Regions from separate parts of the Mesorhizobium sp. B1-1-8 genome, predicted to be linked through region 2. Evidence: predicted binding sites of a transcription regulator. Region 2 holds the regulator's gene; the other holds the start of a gene.

Region 1 (10,156 bases), on a different replicon from region 2:
GACAGAGCGATTTCACGCCGCGTGGTGTTGTGCTCTACCCGTTCATATCCTGCGTGCGCTGTTTGACCGGATATCAGTAGTAGGTCACGAGCAGGTCACCTCCGAGGTTGCGCAGCGCCTGTTCGGGCCAACTATCTTCGTATTTGGAGACCGCGGCAAGCCGGTCCTAAGCGCAAATCATTGCGCGCCGCGGCGGTGATTCCAACCTGCTTAGTGTTGTGCTCTACCCGTCCTACCAGGCGTGCACCGTCTGATCGGATGGTAGGGTTAAGCACCGCACCGCTTTCGACCTGCCGCTAGGGAAAGAGGAATGCTGCTAGTTGAGCGCGGCCTAATGGCCCGGCTCAGATATCGGTATAATGCCAGCGGCCAAGCTTTCCTCTTCGAGAATATCAATAACATCACCGACGCTGGCCCCCGCGTTGGGGTGAGCCCTCGCCAGTTCCTCTGCCTTGGATTTCACATCAAAGGAAGGTTGCGGCCGCTTCTTTGCTGCTGCTACCGCGCCTGCAATCTCGACTGCAAGGGTGAGTGCCGGCAGAGGATTTCTCCCGAATGCCTCAGCCTCTACCCCAAATATGGCAGACATTCGGCCAGCCTGACATACTCGGTCGTCACGGCTTGGGCGGGCTCTAATTTGAAGCTTGCTCGTCACCAGCGCCAAGCTCATGAATCGTTTCCGACCGTTTTCGCTGAAATCCAATCGCGCCAGTGGGCAGGATGAACATCGACCGGCACCTCGGTGACGGCATGCCTCCATCCAAATTCGGTCCGCTCACACGGAAATACGAGCGAGTGCGCGCCTTCTCCGCCCAGAACTGCCAGTTCCAGCAGGCGCAAAAACGGTGCGCTGACTGACGTTGCCCCCAGGTTCTATCCAGTTTTGGCTTCGTTTCCGGCGTGGGTTGTGCCCTGCTGGGCGGGTGAAGCGACGGTCGCTGGCGCGGAGCTTTTGGCATAGCGCAGCGCGAGCGACCGTCGCGGATTGAAGGTGGTGGCGAACTCGGCCGGTGTCTGCCACGCGATTTGGGAGTGCGGCCGCGCGGTGTTGTAGTCGGCGCGCCACAGGGCGATGGCTACGCGCGCCTGAGCCAGCGAGGTAAACAGCGTCTCGTTGAGCAGTTCATCGCGCAGCCGGCCCTTGAAGCTCTCGATGAAGCCATTCTGCATCGGCTTGCCGGGCGCAATGTAATGCCGTTCGACGCGGTTCTGCTCCGCCCAGGCGAGGATGGCGTTGGAGGTGAACTCGCTGCCATTGTCGCTGGCGATCATCCTCGGCCGGCCGCGCTCGGTGATGAGCCGGTCCAGTTCGCGGGCAACCCGCATGCCCGAGAGAGACGTATCAACGATGAGTGCCAGGCACTCTCTCGTGCAGTCGTCGACGATGGCCGGGATTCGGAAGCGGCGCCCGTCGGTGAGTTGGTCCGATACGAAGTCGAGCGACCAGCGCTCGTGTGGCCTCAGCGGCACCAGCATCGGCGCCCTGGTCCCGATCGCCCGCTTGCGGCCGCCACGTCGGCGAACGGCGAGCTTCTCCTCCCGATAGAGCCGGAACAGCTTCTTGTGGTTCACGACCAGGCTCTCCCGCCTAAGCATCACGAGAAGACGCCGGTAGCCGAACCGGCGACGCTCCTGCGCGATCGCCTTCATCCGCTCGCGAACCTCGCGGTCCGTCCGGCCTGCTGGTCTCGTAGCGAACCGTCATACGGCAACAGCCGATGGCTTTACACGCCCGCCGTTCGCTCATCCCGAAGCCTTCCTTCAGACGAGCGACAGCTTTCCGCTTGGCCGCGGGCGTCACCATTTCTTTCCCACGAGATCCTTCAACGCGGCATTGTCGAGCATAGCATCGGCCAGAAGCCGCTTCAGCCGCGTGTTCTCGTCCTCCAGCGCCTTCAGTCGCCGAGCCTCGGAGACATCCATCCCGCCGAAGCGGGCCTTCCAGTTGTAGATCGAAGCATCGCTGACGCCGTGCTTCCGACACAGATCGGCGACCGAAACCCCGGCCTCATGCTCCTTCAAAATTCCGATGATCTGCTCTTCAGAGAAACGGCTGCGCTTCATGTCCTGGTCCTCTCGATAGGCCAGAACGAACTTCAAACCGGATTAGATCAGAGGGGCAAGGTCAATTCGTTGGTACATCGGTACAAGTCAGCGGCCGGCCTCTTCCCGCCGCTTGGCGTCTTGATCGTTCAGCCCGCTGACCATCTCGTACGCTTGGCCGGCATTGATGCCGACCATGATCTTGTGATCGGACTCGGCGGGCTGGCCGGTGAAGACGTCGAAAAGGGTCCAACTGTCCGGATGGTCCATACGAAGCGCGTAGCGGTTTGCCAATTCCGCGTCCTTTCGTTTTCGCCCGCCGCCGATCTGTTCAGGTCTGCAGAATGAAAAATACCGTCGCCAGGACAAGGACTGTCCACAGCACCACGCCGAGCTTCAAAGCCAGGCCCCCGTGCAACGAGAGACCCTCTCGCATACGGGCCGCCAGATTCGTCATATTGCTGGATCTGGCCGGAGCCGCCACAATGGCGACCGGCGACTTGACCCCAAGCCTGCCGAACACCGGGAGCAGCGTCGGTTCACGCACGGCCTTCTCCTGGCGCCAAGGTCTTAGTATCCCATTCCGCCCATACCCCCGCCGCCGGACGAAGGCGCGGCATCCTTGGCCGGAATGTCCGTGATCATGGCTTCGGCGGTGATCAAAAGTGCGGCGATCGAGCCGGCATCCTGCAGTGCCGTGCGTACCACCTTAGCCGGGTCGACAATGCCGGCCTTGATCATGTCGAGATAGACCTCCTTCTGGGCATCGAAACCCTGATTGCGATCCTTGCTGTCGGAGAGCTTGCCAACCACGATCGAACCTTCGACGCCGGAATTCTCGGCGATCTGACGGATCGGCGCCTCCAGTGCCCTGAGCACGATCGAAATACCAGCCGTCACATCGGCATTGGCGCCCGTCAGGCCGTTGAGCGCGGACCTGGCGCGCAGCAGCGCCACGCCGCCGCCCGGAACGATGCCTTCTTCCACCGCAGCGCGGGTGGCGTTCAGCGCATCGTCGATGCGGTCCTTCTTTTCCTTGACTTCCGACTCGGTAGCGCCGCCGACGCGAATGACTGCAACGCCGCCGGCGAGCTTCGCCAGCCGCTCCTGCAGCTTCTCCTTGTCGTAGTCGGAAGTGGTCTCCTCGATCTGCGCCCTGATCTGCGAAACCCGCGCCTCGATGGTCGCCTTGGGGCCGGCGCCGTCGATGATCGTGGTGGTGTCCTTCTCGATCAGCACGCGCTTGGCGCGACCGAGCATGTCGATGGTCACGTTTTCGAGCTTGATGCCGAGATCCTCCGAGATCATCTGGCCGGCGGTGAGCACGGCGATGTCTTCCAGCATCGCCTTGCGGCGGTCGCCGAAGCCCGGCGCCTTGACGGCCGCGACCTTGAGGCCGCCGCGCAGCTTGTTGACGACCAGCGTCGCCAGCGCCTCGCCTTCGACGTCCTCGGAGATGATCAGCAGCGGCCTACCGCCCTGCACCACCGCTTCGAGGATCGGCAGCATCGCCTGCAGATTGCCGAGCTTCTTCTCGTGGATAAGCACGTAGGGCTCTTCCATTTCGACCCGCATCTTGTCGGCATTGGTGACGAAATACGGGCTGAGATAGCCGCGGTCGAACTGCATGCCCTCGACGACGTCGAGTTCGGTGTCGGCGGTCTTGGCTTCCTCGACGGTGATGACGCCGTCATTGCCGACCTTGTCCATGGCCTTGGCGATCATCTCACCGACGCTGGCATCGCCATTGGCGGCAATGGTGCCGACCTGCGCGATCTCGGCCGACGACTTGACCTTCTTGGCCCGCGCCTTGATTTCCCCAACGACGGCGGTGACCGCCTGGTCGATGCCGCGCTTGAGGTCCATCGGGTTCATGCCGGCAGCGACCAGCTTGGCGCCTTCGCGCAGGATGGAGGCCGCCAGCACCGTGGCGGTGGTTGTGCCGTCACCGGCAAGGTCGTTGGTCTTCGAGGCCACTTCGCGCACCATCTGCGCGCCCATGTTCTCGAACTTGTCGGCAAGCTCGATCTCCTTGGCGACGGCGACGCCGTCCTTGGTGATGCGCGGCGCGCCATAGGCCTTGTCGATGACGACATTGCGGCCCTTGGGGCCAAGCGTCACCTTGACAGCGTTGTTGAGGATCTCGACGCCGCGCAGCATCCGGTCGCGCGCATCGGTGGAGAATTTGATTTCCTTGGCAGACATTTTTTTATCCGATTCGGTTTGGGGAAATGCGCGGCGCTCAGATCAGGCGGCCTTCTTGACCGCCCCGGTCTTGTTGGCGCCGGCCATCTCGCTCTTGTCGATGACGCCCATGATGTCGGCTTCCTTCATGATCAGAAGGTCTTCGCCGTCGATCTTCACCTCGGTTCCCGACCATTTGCCGAACAGGATGAAGTCGCCGGCCTTGACGTCGAGCGGAACAAGCGCACCGTTTTCGTCGCGAGCGCCCGGGCCGACAGCGATGACCTCGCCTTCCTGCGGGTTTTCCCTGGCATTGTCGGGAATGATGATGCCGCCCTTGGATTTGGTGTCGCTTTCGGCGCGCCGGATGACGACGCGGTCGTGGAGTGGCCGGAATTTCATGGGGAACTTCTTTCTGTGGCCGGCATGGACGGCCGCTGCCTGTGTATAGGCGGGTTGGCACTCGATAGATAGGAGTGCCAGAATTATTTCTCGCCAAGGGCCAAGAATTCGAGTGAAATAATTCGAGCCGCACGAAATTCATCCGCACTGGTGGAAAACTTTCTGCCGGTTTGAATTTCGCAGGCGCGCATCTGTTATTGCAAGGGAAAAAATAAAAGGCGTCGCGACCTTGTTTGGAACTCAAATGAGGCGCGTAGGTGAAATTCGTTAATTTGGTCGAGTTGGCTTTGTGTCAGAGCCCCGCCATTCACCACTGAATTCTCGAAAACGAGTGCATGCGCCGGTCCGGCGCACATTTCGTTCCGTTCGAACCCCTGGAATGACATCGACGCTGACCACGGATGTACTGGCAGCGTCGGGCATCATTCCGGTGGTTCGAGTGGGAATGATACGGAAACGCGCAAGGCGCGCGTTTTCCGCTGAAAGCCGCAACAAATGACCAGCCGCACCACACCAACTGTCGTTCGCTTCAAGTCGGCGTTTTCGCTGCCCGGCTTTGATGCACCGCAACCACCCGGGGATTACCGCGTCGATCATGACGAGGAAGCCCTAGAAGGAGCTTCCCTGATCGCGTGGCGCCGCGTCGCCACCTTCATTCACCTGCCGGCGATCTCCGCAAGCGGTGCTACGCGGCAGATGGTGCCGATCGAACCGGCATCGCTCAAAGCCGCACTGGAGCAGGACCAGAGACAATGATGAGAACCACGACGATGATGCAACGCAACGCACGCCCGGTCCGCCGCGAAGCCGCAACGCATCTATTTGCCGTCGGACAGGCTGTCCGGCTGAAGGGCGGCTTCGGCATGTTTCCAAAGACTTCGGAAATCTACCGGATCACAGCCAGACTCCCGCCGAGGGAAGATTCGGCGCAATACCGCATCCGCAACGACGGCGAACTTCATGAACGGGTGGCGACGCAAGACAGTCTCGAACCGGTCGCCACATCGCCGGGTGACACCATAACGCTCATCGAAAGGACGTTCGCACATGTCAAAGGGACAGAAACGCTCGAGCCGGGAAATCAGGAAGCCGAAGCAGGAAAAGGTCCTGCCCAAGCCTAAAAGCGTGTTCGGCGCCCAGACCAGACTTGCCGCTAACATCAGTACCCCGCGCGGCAAAGGCGAGAACTGACACGGCGAGACGGATGACGATGAAGATCATGATCGAATTCTATCGCACCCGAGAAGCGGACGATGCGCATGCCGTGCTTGGCCGCGAGACGGCGGAAGCCGCCGACCTCGACGATGCGATCGAAATCGCCAGGCTTTTGGCTGGGACCCTGAACATGCCGCAGCGGCCGGACGCCATGACGATCGCCGATGCGAATGGCGCAACGCTCTATTCGGGCGTTCTCGTCGGGAAGGCGATTAATGAGGAACGGCTAACATCATGAGTGGCCATAACAACGAAAGCTGTCGGACCCGCAACGTCGCCGCGCTTGCGGTCTGGGAAATGAGGGCGGCGCGTCCGGGCGCGATTTCTGTGGACCATCAAATGGCCGTCGAGTCGAAGTTGATCGCTCCCTGGACCGACTTCCACGTTTTCAGCGCGCAACGCCGTCCGCCTCACCGATCATGACGGCTTGCTTCTTGGTCGATGTCGAGGCGCTCGCGAAATCGGATATCGCCTTGGCCGAGACCGGGGCTGCTGAAACAAGATGCCTTTCAGCATTCGACGCCTTCCTGATGTCCATCCATGATGTTGCTTGCAAAGCCTACTCCCGCAACCGTCGCGATTCCTGCACTCTGACCCCGCTGATTTCCGGCAGGCAAGATCCACATGCTGATCCGCTACGGCTATGAGATCACGCTGACCTTCCAGCAACCGACCGCATTGGTATGCCTGCTATCGGTCCACGACGACCGCGCGGCCGACATAAGGATCCCCGAAACGGTCTTCACCACGCCCGATGTTCCGACATCGACCTACCATGATCCCTTTGGCAACCGATGCCGCCGGCTTGTTGCGCCCGCGGGCGACCTGACGATGTGGGGCGATGCAACGATCGAGGACGACGGCAAGATAGACAGGCTGCTGCCAACTGCCCGCGAAGTAGCCCTGTGGGATTTGCCGGACGGCTGCCTTGTCTACCTGATGGGCAGCCGCTATTGCGAAACCGATCGTCTCAGCCAGGCGGCGTGGGACAAGTTTGGCGCCACTGCCCCAGGTTGGGGCCGCGTGCAAGCAATCTGCGACTTCGTCCACGGTCATATTCAATTCGACTACATGCAGGCCAGATCGACGCGAACGGCCTTCGAGGCGTACCAGGAACGCATAGGCGTCTGCCGCGACTTCGCCCATCTCGCGCTGACTTTGTGCCGCTGCCTCAATATTCCTGCACGTTATGTCAACGGACATCTCGGCGACATCGGGGTCCCGGTCGTCGACCCCATGGACTTCAGCGCCTGGATCGAGGTCTTCCTGGACGGTGCTTGGCATACTTTTGATCCCCGAAACAACACGCCCAGGATTGGCAGGATCGTCGTCGCCCGCGGCCGCGATGCGGCCGACATTCCGCTCATCAACTCCTTCGGCCCGCATGTTCTCAAAGGGTTTCGGGTCTGGACCTACGAAGTGCAGAACCTTCATCTCACATGAATGATTTGCGGGCGGGGCGGGGCGCGGCCTCTCGACCTGTTGAATTAGAGGCCGTTGCTGGCGCCAAGCGGATCGTCTGCTAGTGGCGCTACCATGACTTCAGCGCGGCCGCCTGCGACGTCCGCTTTTAGGCAGGGGCACAGCTAACTTTGATGACCGAAATCGGGCGCATTGCCGACCGGCGGCTTTGGCTAGCCTAAAGCTGAGGGGCAGCGTGTTCTGGCCTCGCGATGAAAATATCAGAAGTTCAACCGTGGCTCGGTCGGGCTCGCCAGTTGTCCTTTCTTCCGCAAAGTCCGTTGACGATGTTCAAACGGGAATGCGATCTGACAGAAAGCGGCGCCAGCCGCCAAATGACGAGATGTCAGAAGCGCCCAGCAAGCCCACGGATTCCACCAGAAAGCCTTTGGCGGTGCTGCCGTCGCCGAGCTCTATATTGCCAATGCCCAGCGGCGGCGGGATGGCGGCCACAAAGTGGCCGAAAGCGTCGGCAGGTAGCCGCCAGACCTCTACCTCGATCTCAGTGCCGCCGCTCTCCACACGAACCAGTCCCGGCTTGGGCGTGGCCTGGCCGGCGAGCTGATAAAGCTTGTATGAAGAGGCCGTCCTCGTCGCCCGGCAGAACCGGGCACCGGCCTGCTTGAGCTGGCCATTGAGCGGCATTCCCGAGAGGTGAGCGCCGACCACCACCAATTCGATCGTGCCGTCTTCGGCCGATGCGCCGACAGGCTGCGCGCTCGGCTGCCGCCAGCCGGTCGCGCCGAGCGTAAGACCGCTCGCGGCATGGAGATCGCGCGCGACGGACGCCACAAGGCCGTCCAGTCCGGCGGCCGCAAGCAGCGTCACGCTCATCGGCAGGCCGTCATCGCGCGTGCCGGTCGGCACGGCCATGCCGCACATGTCGAGCAGATTGACGAAATTGGTGTAGGTGCCGAGCCGGCTGTTGGTGACGACCGGATCGGCAAGTACGGTGTCGACCGTGTAGTGGGTGGGCGCGGTCGGCACGCAGAACAGGTCTACCGAAGCAATGACCGGAGCGAGCTTCACCTTGTAGGTCTGCAAGGCGTAGAGGCCGCGGAAGGCGTCCGCCGCCGACAGCTTCCTGGCGCCGCCGATGATCTTGCTCGTCACCGGATGCATGGCGGCTTCGTTGACGTCCATGAAATCGCGGATCGCGGCGTAGCGTTCGGCCACCCAGGCGCCCTCATAGAGGAGGTTGGCGGTGGCGTAGAAATCGCCGAACGGGATTTCGACCAGCCGGCAGCCGAGCCGCGACAGCATGGCGAGCGAGGCCTCGAAGCCGGCCTGCATCGCCGCGTCGCCGAAGAATTTCCGGTCGGCTTTTGCCGGAATGCCGACGCTCAGCACAGGCGGGCGCGCGGCGAGCGGCCGGACGGCGATGTCGCGCGAATAGGGATCGGCCGCATCGCGCGCTGCCGCGACGCAGAACACTCCATAGGCGTCGTCGACGGTCAGCGCGAACACCGACACGCAGTCGAGCGTGCGGCAAGCCGGAACGACGCCGCCCGTCGACAACGCACCGACGGTCGGCTTCAGCCCGACGATGATGTTGAGGCCGGCGGGGATGCGGCCGGAGCCGGCGGTGTCGGTGCCAAGCGCGAAGGAGACGATGCCACGCGCCGTCGCCACCGCCGATCCCGAGGAGGAGCCGCCCGGCACCAACTCCGCATCGATGGCGTTGCGCGGGATCGGCCAGGGTGTGCGCACACCAACGAGGCCGGTGGCGAACTGGTCGAGATTGGTCTTGCCGACGACCAGCGCGCCGGCGGCCCTGAGCCGCGCCACCACGGTGGCGTCCTTGTCGGGCCAGTAGGTGTATTCCGCGCAGGCCGCCGTCGTCGGCATGCCGGCGACGTCGATGTTGTCCTTGACGGCGAAGGGAATGCCCCACAGCGGTTTTGCCACCGGGTCGAACGGGCCGAGCGCTTCGACCGCGGCAAGCAGATCCGCCCTGGCGGCGAGATGGATGAAGATGCCCGGATCGTCAGCTGCCTCGATGCGGGCATAAATCGCCGCGATCACATCGCCAACGGCGACGCCACCACGATAGGCCGCGTGCAGGCTCGCTATGTCGAAGTGGACATCACTCATTTCGTCTCTCTAGGATGATCACCGGCAGGTCCCACTGGATCAGCACGACACAGCCGTCCTTGGTCCACACCGAATGCTCGGTTCCGACCGGATTGAGGATCACGCTGCCGGCTGGATAGTCACCGTTCTCGTCGCTCTGGGTGCCTTCCAGCACGACAATAGTCTCCAGTCCGACATGGCGGTGGCGCGGCACGCCAGCGCCGGGCCGGTATTTCAAGATCGCGACCGATGGCTCGACCGGCCCGCCTTTCAGCAGCCAGTGCACGCCGATGCCGTCGCGGAAAGGCTCGAACGCCAGGTCGCGCCAGCCGCCGTCGAGCAGGCCGGCAAAGGCAAGATTAGGCATTGGCAATTCCCTCGAGCACCTGGTCGGTCGTCGCCGTCCAGCCGACGATGGCGCCCTGCGCCCTGATCATGGCGATCGCCGCCGCCTTGAACTCGGGAAAATAACTTTCCGTGGCGTCCTCGGCGAGCAGGCACTCATAGCCGCGATCGTTGGCCTCGCGCATCGTCGTCTGCACGCAGACTTCGGTGGTGACGCCGGCAAAGACGAGTTGCTCGGCGCCAAGCCTTTTCAGGTCATCGCCGAAGGAGGTCGCATAGAAGGCGCCCTTGCCCGGCTTCTCGATGACGATCTCGCCTGGCAGCGGCGCAAGCCCCTCGAGGATCGCGGTGCCCGGCTCGCCGGCGATCAGCACGCGGCCCATCGGCCCGGCATCGCCGATACGGACCGACGGATTGCCGCGATTGCGCTTGG
Region 2 (10,156 bases):
AGCGGGCAAGGTCGATGCCCTCGGCCAGACGCAGCCCCATCAGCAGGAACTCATCGGCCTCCTCCGAGCGCGTGAGAATCTCGCCGCCGGTGATGCCATGGCCCCTGGCCTCGACCAGATTGGCCCAGGTTTCCGGCATCCTCTCGGCGATTGTCACGGTGCGGCGGCCGTTCTCGACGAAGCGGCCATGCGCGCCGGGTCCGACGCCGACATATTCGCCATAGCGCCAGTAGGTCAGATTGTGCCGGCTCTCCGCGCCCGGCCGCGCGTGGTTGGAAATCTCATAGGCCGGCAGGCCGTGCGCGGCGGTGACCTCCTGGGTCAGCGCATAAAGATCGGCGGCCTGGTCGTTGTCCGGGATGATGAATTTCTTCGCCGCATGCAGCGCGTGGAAGGGCGTGCCTTCCTCGATGGTCAGCTGGTAGAGCGACAGGTGATCGGCGGCATGGCCAATTGCCTGGGTGAGCTCCGCCTGCCAGGCTTCGAGCGTCTGGCCGGGGCGGGCGTAAATCAGGTCGAAGGACAGCCGCGGAAAGATTTCGCGGGCCAGCCCGATGGCATGCAGTGCTTCCTCGACATTGTGCAGCCGCCCGAGGAAGCGCAGATCCCTGTCGTTCAGCGCCTGCACGCCCAGCGACACGCGGTTGACGCCCGCCGCGCGATAGCCGCGAAAACGCTCGGCCTCGACCGAGGACGGATTGGCCTCCAGCGTCACTTCGATGCCGGCAGGCACCGTCCAGTTCTTCGCCACGGCGTCCAGTACCATGGCCACGGTTTGCGGCTTCATCAGCGATGGCGTGCCGCCGCCGAGGAAGATGCTGGTCACCTCGCGCGGCCCGATGCGCTGGCGCATTGTCGCCAGCTCCGTCTCGAAGGCGTGGGCAAATCGCTCCTGGTCGACCGGCTGGTGGCGGACATGGCTGTTGAAGTCGCAATAAGGGCACTTGGCCGCGCAGAACGGCCAATGGATATAGACGCCGAAGCCGGGGCTGCGGTCGAGCGGCATGGTCACCGCGCTCATGGCGATCCCAGCCGGGCCAAATCCAGCCGCGCTTGCGCGAATTTCTGGAACGCGCGGGCGCGATGCGACAGGGCCGTCGGCTGGCCGGGCTTCCAGCCGTGCTTTTCTTGCGCGGTCATCTCGCCGAAGGTCTTTTCGAAACCATCGGGCAAAAACACCGGGTCATAGCCGAAGCCGAGCGTGCCGCGCGGTGGCCACACCAGCGTGCCCTCGACTTCGCCGCGAAAGTATTCGGCGTCGCCGTCGGGAAACGCCAGGCAGATGACGGCGACGAAACGGCCGGTGCGTTGCGCAGGCTCGGTCGCGCCGACCTCCTGCAGCGCCACTTCGGTGCGCTGCATGGCCATGCCGAAGTCGCGCGAACCGCCCGGCGTCTCGGCCCAGTTGGCGGTATAGACGCCGGGCGCGCCGTCGAGCGCGTCGACGCACAGCCCGGAATCGTCCGACAGCGCCGGCAGGCCGGTCGCCTTGGCCGCGGCGAAGGCCTTGATACAGGCGTTTTCCTCGAAAGTGGTGCCGGTCTCGTCGGGTTCGGGCAGGCCATAGTCCCTGGCCGATTTCGCCTCGAAGCCGAATGGCGCCATCAGCTCGGCAAACTCGCGCAACTTGCCTTCATTGTGGCTGGCGACGACGATTTTGTGTCCGTTGAGCTGATGCATCAAAGGCCCCAGATCCTTGGCTCGGCGAATTCGATCGAATTGTCCGAGGGGTCGCGGATATAGATCGAGCGTCCGCCCTGCGGCCATTCGAAATCGCTTTCGATGACGATGTTTTTCGCCGCGAGATGCTTGCGCCAGCCGGCGATCTCGTCGGCGCTTGCGGCAAAGCAGAGGTGGCCTTCCCCCACCGTGCCGTGCGGCGGCACCTTCAGCCTGGCATCGGGCGCCGGCGGAATTTTGGTCGCTTCGGCGTTGAAGAGCAGCAGCACGCCTTTGCCGCAGCGGAAGAAGACGTGGCGGCCTTCGACTTTGCCCAGCGCTTCGAGGCCGATGATGTCGCGGTAGAAGGCTTCGGCGGCGTGTAGGTCTGTGACGTAAAGGGCGGATTCTAGGATAGCCGAAGGTGTCACGAGGCCCCCCTCTCTGCCCTGCCGGGCATCTCCCCCTCAAGGGGGGAGATCAGCAGTTTCGATGCCGCCGCACGTCTTGCAACGTCGGCGATTGGCGAAAGCCGACGCAACAGCCAATCTCCCCCCTTGAGGGGGAGATGTCCGGCAGGACAGAGAGGGGGGCCCAGGCTCGGCATTTCAAACCTAAGCCACCGCCATCTGCTGCAAACTTATCAGCCGCGAAATACCTTTCTTCGCCAGCCCCATCAGCGCCGAAAACTGCTCCTCGGAGAACGGCTCGCCCTCGGCGGTGCCCTGGATCTCGACGATGCCGCCCTTGCCGGTCATGACGAAATTGGCGTCGGTGCCGGCCGAGGAATCCTCCAGGTAATCGAGATCGATGACCGGCTGGCCGTCATGGATGCCGCAGGAAATCGCCGCGACATGGTCCTTCAGCACCTTGGCAACACTCGCCATCTGGCGCGCCTCCATCCAGCGCAGGCAATCATAGAGCGCAACCCAGCCGCCGGTGATCGACGCCGTGCGGGTGCCGCCATCGGCCTGGATGACGTCGCAATCGACGGTGATCTGCTGTTCGCCGAGCGCCTGCAGGTCGACCACGGCGCGCAGCGAACGGCCGATCAGCCGCTGGATCTCCAGCGTGCGGCCGCCTTGCTTGCCGGCGGATGCCTCGCGCCGCATGCGCTCGCCGGTCGAGCGCGGCAGCATGCCGTATTCGGCCGTCACCCAGCCCTTGCCGGAATTGCGCATCCAGGCCGGCACCTTTTCCTCAAGGCTCGCCGTGCACAGCACATGCGTGTCGCCGAACTTCACCAGGCACGACCCTTCGGCATGCTTGGAGACGCCGCGCTCGAAGGAGATGGCGCGCATTTCATCGGCTTGGCGTTTGGAGGGGCGCATCGAGGCTCTTTTCATCCTGTTCCGGGATCGTTGGCGGCTTGTAGACGCATGCGCCGCAAGTCGCAAAGGAAAACCGGGGCGCAAGGAAAACGGGCACGCGACCGCAAAAGCTGCACCGGGAAACCGCAAGAGCGGCACTGGTGATCGCGAACGCGGCACCTGGGTTGCGCCAGGGGCGCCGGTATCTATATCCTTGGGCCGGAGGTTTCTGGCTCGAATGAACAAGGCAGTCGATCCCGCTTCGCAACCGCCGGTGCTTCAGGCGCCCGCCCTTCAGGCGCTTGATATGCGCTCGCGCGATATCTTCCGGCGCATCGTCGATTCCTATCTCAGGGATGGCGAGCCGGTCGGTTCGCGCAGCCTGTCGCGCATCCTGCCCTCCTCGCTGTCGCCAGCCACCATCCGCAACGTGATGAGCGATCTTGAGCATCTCGGGCTGATCTACGCGCCGCACATCTCGGCAGGGCGATTACCGACCCAGGCCGGCCTGCGCTTCTTTGTCGACGCCTTCATGGAGCTTGGCGATCTTTCCGACGAGGAGCGCCGCATCATCGAGGCGCAGGTGCGCGCTTCCGGTTCGGGCGCGACGCTGGAGCATATGTTGACCGAGGCCAGCCAGATGCTGTCCGGCATGTCGCGCGGCGCCGGCCTGGTGCTCGCCGCCAAGAACGAGGTGGCGCTGAAGCATATCGAATTCATCCAGCTCGAACCGGCCAAGGCGCTCGCCGTTCTGGTGTCGCAGAACGGCGACGTCGAGAACCGCGTCGTCGACCTGCCGGCCGGCATCACCGTCTCGCAGCTGCACGAAGCCTCCAACTTCCTCAACGCCCATATAAGGGGCCGCACCCTGGCCGAGGCGCGTATCGAGATCGCCCGCATTAAGGACGAGACCAGGGCAGCCCTCGACACGCTGTCGCAGGACCTGGTCGAGAAGGGCCTGGCCGTCTGGGCGGGCGCTGAAAGCGGCCTGCCGGCGCGTCTCATCGTGCGCGGCCGCGCCAACCTTCTGGAAAACGTCACCGCCCAGGCCGATCTCGAATTGCTGCGCCATCTGTTCGAGGATCTGGAGACGCAGGACGGGCTGCTGCAGCTGCTCGACCTCGCCGAGGAAGGGCCAGGCGTGCGCATCTTCATCGGCTCGGAGAACAAGCTGTTTTCGCTGTCCGGCTCGTCGCTGGTCGTTGCCCCCTATCGCGACAAGGACGCCCGCGTCGTCGGCGCGCTCGGCGTCATCGGCCCGACCCGGCTGAACTACGCCCGCATCGTGCCGATGGTCGACTATACGGCGCAGCTTATTTCGCGCATGCTAAGATAAGGCGTGGCGGTCAGGCCCGCCGCAAAGGGGAGGGTGCGTGATGGCGCTGGAATCGCTGAAGGCCCAGATCAGCCTGCTGCTCGAGGAAATGGTCAACCAGCCCGAGGACGAGCACGAAATCCAGGAGCAACTGCGCGAAAAGCTCAGGGAAATGCGCGCCATGGGCCTGCCCTTGCCGGACGACCTCGTCGCGCTGGAAAAGCGCCTCGATGACGATCTGGGCGTCGAAGAGAGCTGAGTTGCCCGTGCTTTCACCTCAAATCCGCGTGCACGCGCTTCTCTTTTGAGACGCCTGGCCAATATCTGGCGTTCGTGGCTGCATCTATCAGAGGAGGACAGCATGATCAGGATCGCCGGCTTTGCGGGGTTTGCCCTGCTTCTGGCCGCCAGCGCCTTCGCGCAAGCCGCGGACCAGCCGGTGCTGACCGGCAACGCCGCCTTTGGCGACTGGAAGGCCGACAAGCCCGGCGTGCGCCGGCTGATCAAGCCCGATGACCAGCAAAAGCCTTACGTCACTGAATCCGCCTCGAACGGCGGCGGCCTCGCCGATCGCCCTGAAGACGCCAAGCCGATCGTCCCATCAGGCTTTTCCGTCGAGCTCGTCGCCTCCGGCATCGAAAATCCGCGTGTCGTGCGCGTGGCGCCGAACGGCGACCTGTTCGTCGCCGACAGCAAGGCTGGCCAGATACGTATCTACCGCCTTGCCGAAGGCAGCGCCAAGCCGGCCGAGAAAAGCGTTTTTGCCAAGGGCCTGACGCGGCCCTACGGCATCGCCTTCTACCCGCCGGGCGGCAAGCCGCAATGGGTCTATGTCGCCAACAGCAACAGCGTCGTCCGTTTCCCCTATCGCGACGGCGACCTGGAAGCGTCCGGCAAGCCGGAAACCGTCGTGGCCAAGGTCCCCGCCAGCCACCATTGGACCCGCGACATCGCCTTCTCGCCCGACGGCAAGACGCTCTATCTGTCGGTCGGCTCCGGCTCCAACATCGCCGAGGACATGAGCGCCAGGCCGAAGGGTGGTGTCGAAGAATGGGCGAAATCGCAGCCGCTGGGCGAAGCCTGGGGCGCGGAACAGGGCCGCGCCGACGTGCTGGCCTTCGATCCCGACGGCAACAACCGGCGCACTGTCGCTACCGGCCTGCGCAATTGTTCGGGCATGGCCGTGCAGCCGGCGACGGGTGCACTCTGGTGCGTCGTCAACGAGCGCGACGAGCTCGGCGACAACGTGCCCTTCGAATATGCCGCCGCCGTCAAGGACGGCGCCTTCTACGGCTGGCCCTGGTACTACATCGGCGACAATGAGGATCCGCGCTACAAGGGCGCGCGTCCGGACCTTGCCGGCAAGGTCACGGTTCCGGATGTGCTGATGCAGGCGCATTCGGCGCCGCTCAACATCGCCTTCTATGAAGGCGGCGCTTTCCCGGCCGAGTACAAGGGCGATGCCTTCGTCACCCTGCACGGCTCGTGGAACCGCGGCGCGCGCACCGGCTACAAGGTGGTGCGGCTCAGATTCAAGGACGGCAAGCCGACCGGCGAATACGAGGATTTCGCCACCGGCTTCGTCATTTCCGACGACGCCGTCTGGGGCCGGCCGGTGGGCGTCGCGGTGGCGAAGGACGGCGCGCTGATCCTCACCGAGGACGGCAACGGCACCATCTGGCGCGTCACCCACGGCGACGGTCAGTCCTGATCGAGTTCCACGACCTCGGCAGGCCCCCTCACCCGGATTGCCAACCGAATTGCGAGGGCAATTCGGGGCAATCCGACCTCTCCCCGAGGGGGAGAGGAGCAGAGGCGCCGGCGCCCTACCTCTTCTCCCCGCCGGGGAGAAGGTGGCCGCGAAGCGGCCGGATGAGGGGCAGCGTCAAGGCGGACGGTTCTGGTGCAATCGAATCCAACTCCAGTGAATTCATTCCCGATCGGATTCATGCGACGAACGCATCCTGATCCAGGGCATGCAACCATGACACTCACCGGATTTATCGCCTATAGCGCCGCTCTCGGTGTCGCCGCCGCCATTCCCGGCCCCGGCGTCACCGCCCTTGTGGCGCGGGCGCTCGGTTCCGGCTTCCGCTCGTCGCTGGCGATGTCGTTCGGCCTGATGCTCGGCGATCTCACCTATCTCACCGCCGTCGTACTTGGCCTTGCCTTCGTCGCGCAGACCTTCGGCATGGTTTTTCTGGCTGTCAAATGGCTCGGCGTTGCCTATCTCGCTTTCCTCGCCTGGCGTTTCTGGACCAGCGGCATCACGCCCGAGACGGTCGAGGCGCGCAAGGGCAAGGGAGGCTTGGCGGCAAGCTTCCTGGCCGGGCTGACGGTGACGCTCGGCAACCCGAAGACGATGATCTTCTATCTCGCCATCACGCCGACCATCGTCGACCTGAAAACCATCACGCCGGCCGACTACGGCATCCTGGTTGCGCTCACCGTCGTCGTGCTGCTCGTGGTGCTGGTGCCCTATTTGGCGCTGGCCGCCAAGGCGCGCTGGTTCCTGAAGTCGCCGCGCGCGCTGAAGCTGCTCAACCGCACCGCCGCCGGCTTCATGATGAGCGCGGCCGCGGCCATCGCGGCAAGGCAGTAGGGTTTTCGTCATCCTCGGGCGGAGCAAGGAGCGCAGCGACGCGGCGCAGACCCGAGGATCCATGCCGTGACGCAGGCAGAAAAGCGCAGCGATCGAGAATAGCATTCCAGACGCGGCCGCCGATCTCCAGGTCTGCACCGCAGAGGCGCTCCGAGGTCACGGAATGGATCCCAGGGTCTCCGCGACGTCGCTTCGCGACTGCTACGCCCTGGGATGACGAAGCTGAGAGGCTTCGGCTATATCGTGACCTTCGGGACTCCGGTGAAAGTTTTCCGGCGCGACGTGGTTTTCAGCCGCCGCCCCACTCGGATATTTTCGGCCTCCAGCCTATCTTGCGCGGCTGAAAGTCCTATTCTGTTTGCCTTATCGCCATTGCCTTGGGAGCGAAACCGATGAACAAGCCTGTCTCTTCCGCGCGCGTGCCCGGCCGCGGCCGCATCTTCAACTCGATCACCGAGACGATTGGAGATACGCCGCTGGTCAGGCTGGACAAGTTCGCCAGGGAGAAGGGCGTCGTCGCCAATGTGCTGGCCAAGCTCGAATTCTTCAACCCGATCGCCTCGGTCAAGGATCGCATCGGCGTCTCGATGATCGAGGCGCTGGAGGAGGCCGGCAAGATTGCGCCCGGCAAGACCACGCTGATCGAGCCGACCTCGGGCAACACCGGCATTGCGCTGGCCTTCGCCGCCGCCGCCAAAGGCTACAAGCTGATCCTCACCATGCCGGAGACCATGTCGGTCGAGCGGCGCAAGATGCTGGCGCTGCTCGGTGCCGAGCTGGTGCTGACCGAAGGGCCGAAAGGCATGAAAGGCGCCATCGCCAAGGCCGACGAGCTCGCCGCCACGCTGCCCAACGCCATCATTCCGCAGCAGTTCGAGAACCCGGCCAATCCGGAAATCCACCGCCGCACCACGGCGGAGGAGATATGGAACGACACCAATGGCGAGGTCGATATCTTTGTCGCCGGCATCGGCACCGGCGGCACAATCACCGGCGTCGGCCAGGTGCTGAAGAAGCGCAAGCCTTCTCTGCATGTCGTGGCCGTCGAGCCGGAAGCCTCACCGGTGCTGTCCGGCGGCCAGCCGGGTCCCCACAAGATTCAAGGAATCGGCGCCGGCTTCGCGCCCAAGATCCTAGACACCTCGATCTATGACGAGATCGTCAGGGTCTCGAACGAGGATTCGGTCGCCAATGCGCGCCTCGTTGCCCGCCTCGAAGGCGTGCCGGTCGGCATCTCGTCGGGCGCGGCGCTGCAGGCGGCGATTGTCGTCGGCTCGCGCCCGGAGAACAAGGGCAAGAACCTGGTGGTCGTGGTTCCGTCCTTCGCCGAACGTTATCTTTCGACGATCCTGTTCGACGGGCTGGGAGCTTAAAACGTGCCGCGCGTCAGTTTCTGACGAGCTTCGCCTTTTTGCCCTGCAGGAAGCGGCGCACGGCCGGGTCGTGCTCGAGGCCAATCGCCCGGTCATAGGCTTCCGCGGCCAGCGCGGCGTTGCCGAGCCTGCCAAGCAGGCCGGCGCGGGCGGCCCAATAAGGCTGGTAGTCGTTGAGCCTTCTGTCGTCGCCGAGCACATAAAGGGCCGCCAGCCCCGCCGCCGCACCCTCGGCTTCGGCGATTGCCACGGCGCGGTTGATCGCCACCACCGGCGAACCTGCTATCGCCAGCAGCGCATCATAGAGGTTACGGATCGCGGTCCAGTCGGTGCCGCCGGTCAGGCGTCGTGCCGCGTGGGCCGACTGCACCGCCGCCTCGAGCTGGTAGCGGCCGATCGCCGCCTTGGTGGCGGCGTGGGAAAGCAACGCTTCCGCCTCATCGATGAGGGCGCGGTCCCATAGCCGGCAATCCTGTTCGCCAAGCGGCACGAAGTCGCCTTCGGCGCTGCGCCTGGCCGCCCGGCGGGCCTCGGCCGACAGCATCAGCGAGAGCAGGCCCAGCACCTCGGGCTCTTCCGGCATCAGGGAGGCCACCAGCCGGCCGAGCCAGATGCCTTCGCTGGCGAGGTTGCGCCGCCTGGTCTCGGTGCCTGCCGGATCAGACCAGCCTTCGGCAAAGGTCGCGTAAATCGCTTCCAGCACGGCGTCGAGCCGTTCGCCAAGCTCGCTCCGTTCGGGCAAGCGGAAGGGAATGCCGGTCTCGCGAATGCGGTTTTTTGCGCGCACCAGGCGCTGGCCCATCGTCGCCGGCGACATCAGGAAGGCCGAGGCGATGGTGGCGGCGTCGAAACCGAGGACGGTCTGCAGCATCAGCGGCGCGCGCACGCCGGGCTCGATCGCCGGATGGGCGCAGGCAAACATCAGCCTCAGCCGCTCGTCGGGCAAGTGGTCATGCGGCATGCGCGTCTCCATCTCCTCGGCGAGCAGCCGCAGGTGCTCGCGGGCCGCCTCGCCGGTCAGCCGCCGCCGCACTGCGTCGACGCGTCGCCGCCTCGCCACCGCAAGCAGCCAGGCTTCCGGCTTCTGCGGCACGCCCGTGGTCGGCCAACGCTCAAGCGCTTCCGCAAAGGCATCGGCCAGTGCATCCTCGGCGCCGGCAACATCGCGTGTGCGGGCGGCGAGCCAGGCGATCAGCTTGCCGTAACTCTGCCGGGCGGCCGCTTCGGCCGCCGCCCGTGCAATCTCAGAGCGATCGTCCATCACAAGGTCATTTCTCGGATGCGTACTCGGCCATTTCCCAGATCGGCCGCACCTCGACCGTGCCGACGCTGGCCGCCGGACAGCGCGCCGCCCAGGCGATGGCGGCATCGGCATCGTCGGCCTCGATCATGTAGAAGCCGGCGAGCTGTTCCTTGGTGTCGGCATAGGGGCCGTCGAGCACACTTGTCTTGCCGTTGGCCATCCGCACCGAGGTCGTCGCCTGGGTCGGCTTCAGCCGGTCGCCGGCCAACCAGGCGCCGGAATTCTTCAGCGCTTCGGTATAGGCGCCATAGGCCGCGAGAGTCTGCTGGATCTGCTCCTTTGATGCATTCGCCATTGCGGCTTCGTCGTTATAGATCAAAAGCATGTATCGCATGGTCTTCTCCCGTTTCTCGAAGGCCGCTTGATCGCGGGCCGACCCTATGTCGCGCGGCCTGTGCCGATTTCGACAGGCGCGAGAAAAATCTTTCGACCCGAGCGGCACGGCGCGCAAGCGGCCATGCGGTCTCAAAGGGCCAAACCATTCGTCTAATGTGTTGGATTGCGGGGTTCTGCATCCTCGCGGGCAAGACTGTGGCGCTCGTCGGCGCCGCCGACCGGCTTGCACTTCGTCGCGGCGCGGGCGAGGGTCCGGGC

The links. The regulator HrcA, encoded in region 2, represses chaperone genes, less so after heat shock. The targets are predictions, from matches to a motif close to GTTAGCACTCNCNNNNNGNGAGTGCTAAC.
Region 1: FJ974_RS29035 (co-chaperone GroES) is a predicted target of HrcA. The motif match lies at 4,683-4,711, and genes of this name have one in related genera.

Annotation. Positions count from the first base shown of each region.
Region 1 covers NZ_CP083957.1:272,087-282,242, forward strand. Annotated here, with positions in the region: gene FJ974_RS29005 (hypothetical protein) at 332-589, opposite strand; partial or broken gene FJ974_RS29015 (IS3 family transposase) at 874-2,064, opposite strand; gene FJ974_RS29020 (hypothetical protein) at 2,152-2,337, opposite strand; gene FJ974_RS29025 (hypothetical protein) at 2,375-2,590, opposite strand; gene groL (chaperonin GroEL) at 2,614-4,248, opposite strand; gene FJ974_RS29035 (co-chaperone GroES) at 4,291-4,629, opposite strand; gene FJ974_RS29040 (hypothetical protein) at 5,125-5,385, shown strand; gene FJ974_RS29045 (hypothetical protein) at 5,382-5,750, shown strand; gene FJ974_RS29050 (hypothetical protein) at 5,840-6,082, shown strand; gene FJ974_RS29055 (transglutaminase-like domain-containing protein) at 6,469-7,287, shown strand; gene atzF (allophanate hydrolase) at 7,597-9,399, opposite strand; gene FJ974_RS29065 (cupin domain-containing protein) at 9,392-9,745, opposite strand; gene FJ974_RS29070 (cysteine hydrolase family protein) at 9,738-10,156, opposite strand, start outside.
Region 2 covers NZ_CP083956.1:732,923-743,078, reverse strand. Annotated here, with positions in the region: gene hemW (radical SAM family heme chaperone HemW) at 1-1,021, opposite strand, end outside; gene rdgB (RdgB/HAM1 family non-canonical purine NTP pyrophosphatase) at 1,018-1,680, opposite strand; gene FJ974_RS03520 (VOC family protein) at 1,680-2,090, opposite strand; gene rph (ribonuclease PH) at 2,274-2,990, opposite strand; gene hrcA (heat-inducible transcriptional repressor HrcA) at 3,208-4,305, shown strand; gene FJ974_RS03505 (hypothetical protein) at 4,346-4,543, shown strand; gene FJ974_RS03500 (PQQ-dependent sugar dehydrogenase) at 4,646-5,995, shown strand; gene FJ974_RS03495 (LysE family translocator) at 6,269-6,886, shown strand; gene cysK (cysteine synthase A) at 7,279-8,259, shown strand; gene FJ974_RS03485 (RNA polymerase sigma factor) at 8,273-9,520, opposite strand; gene FJ974_RS03480 (YciI family protein) at 9,528-9,896, opposite strand.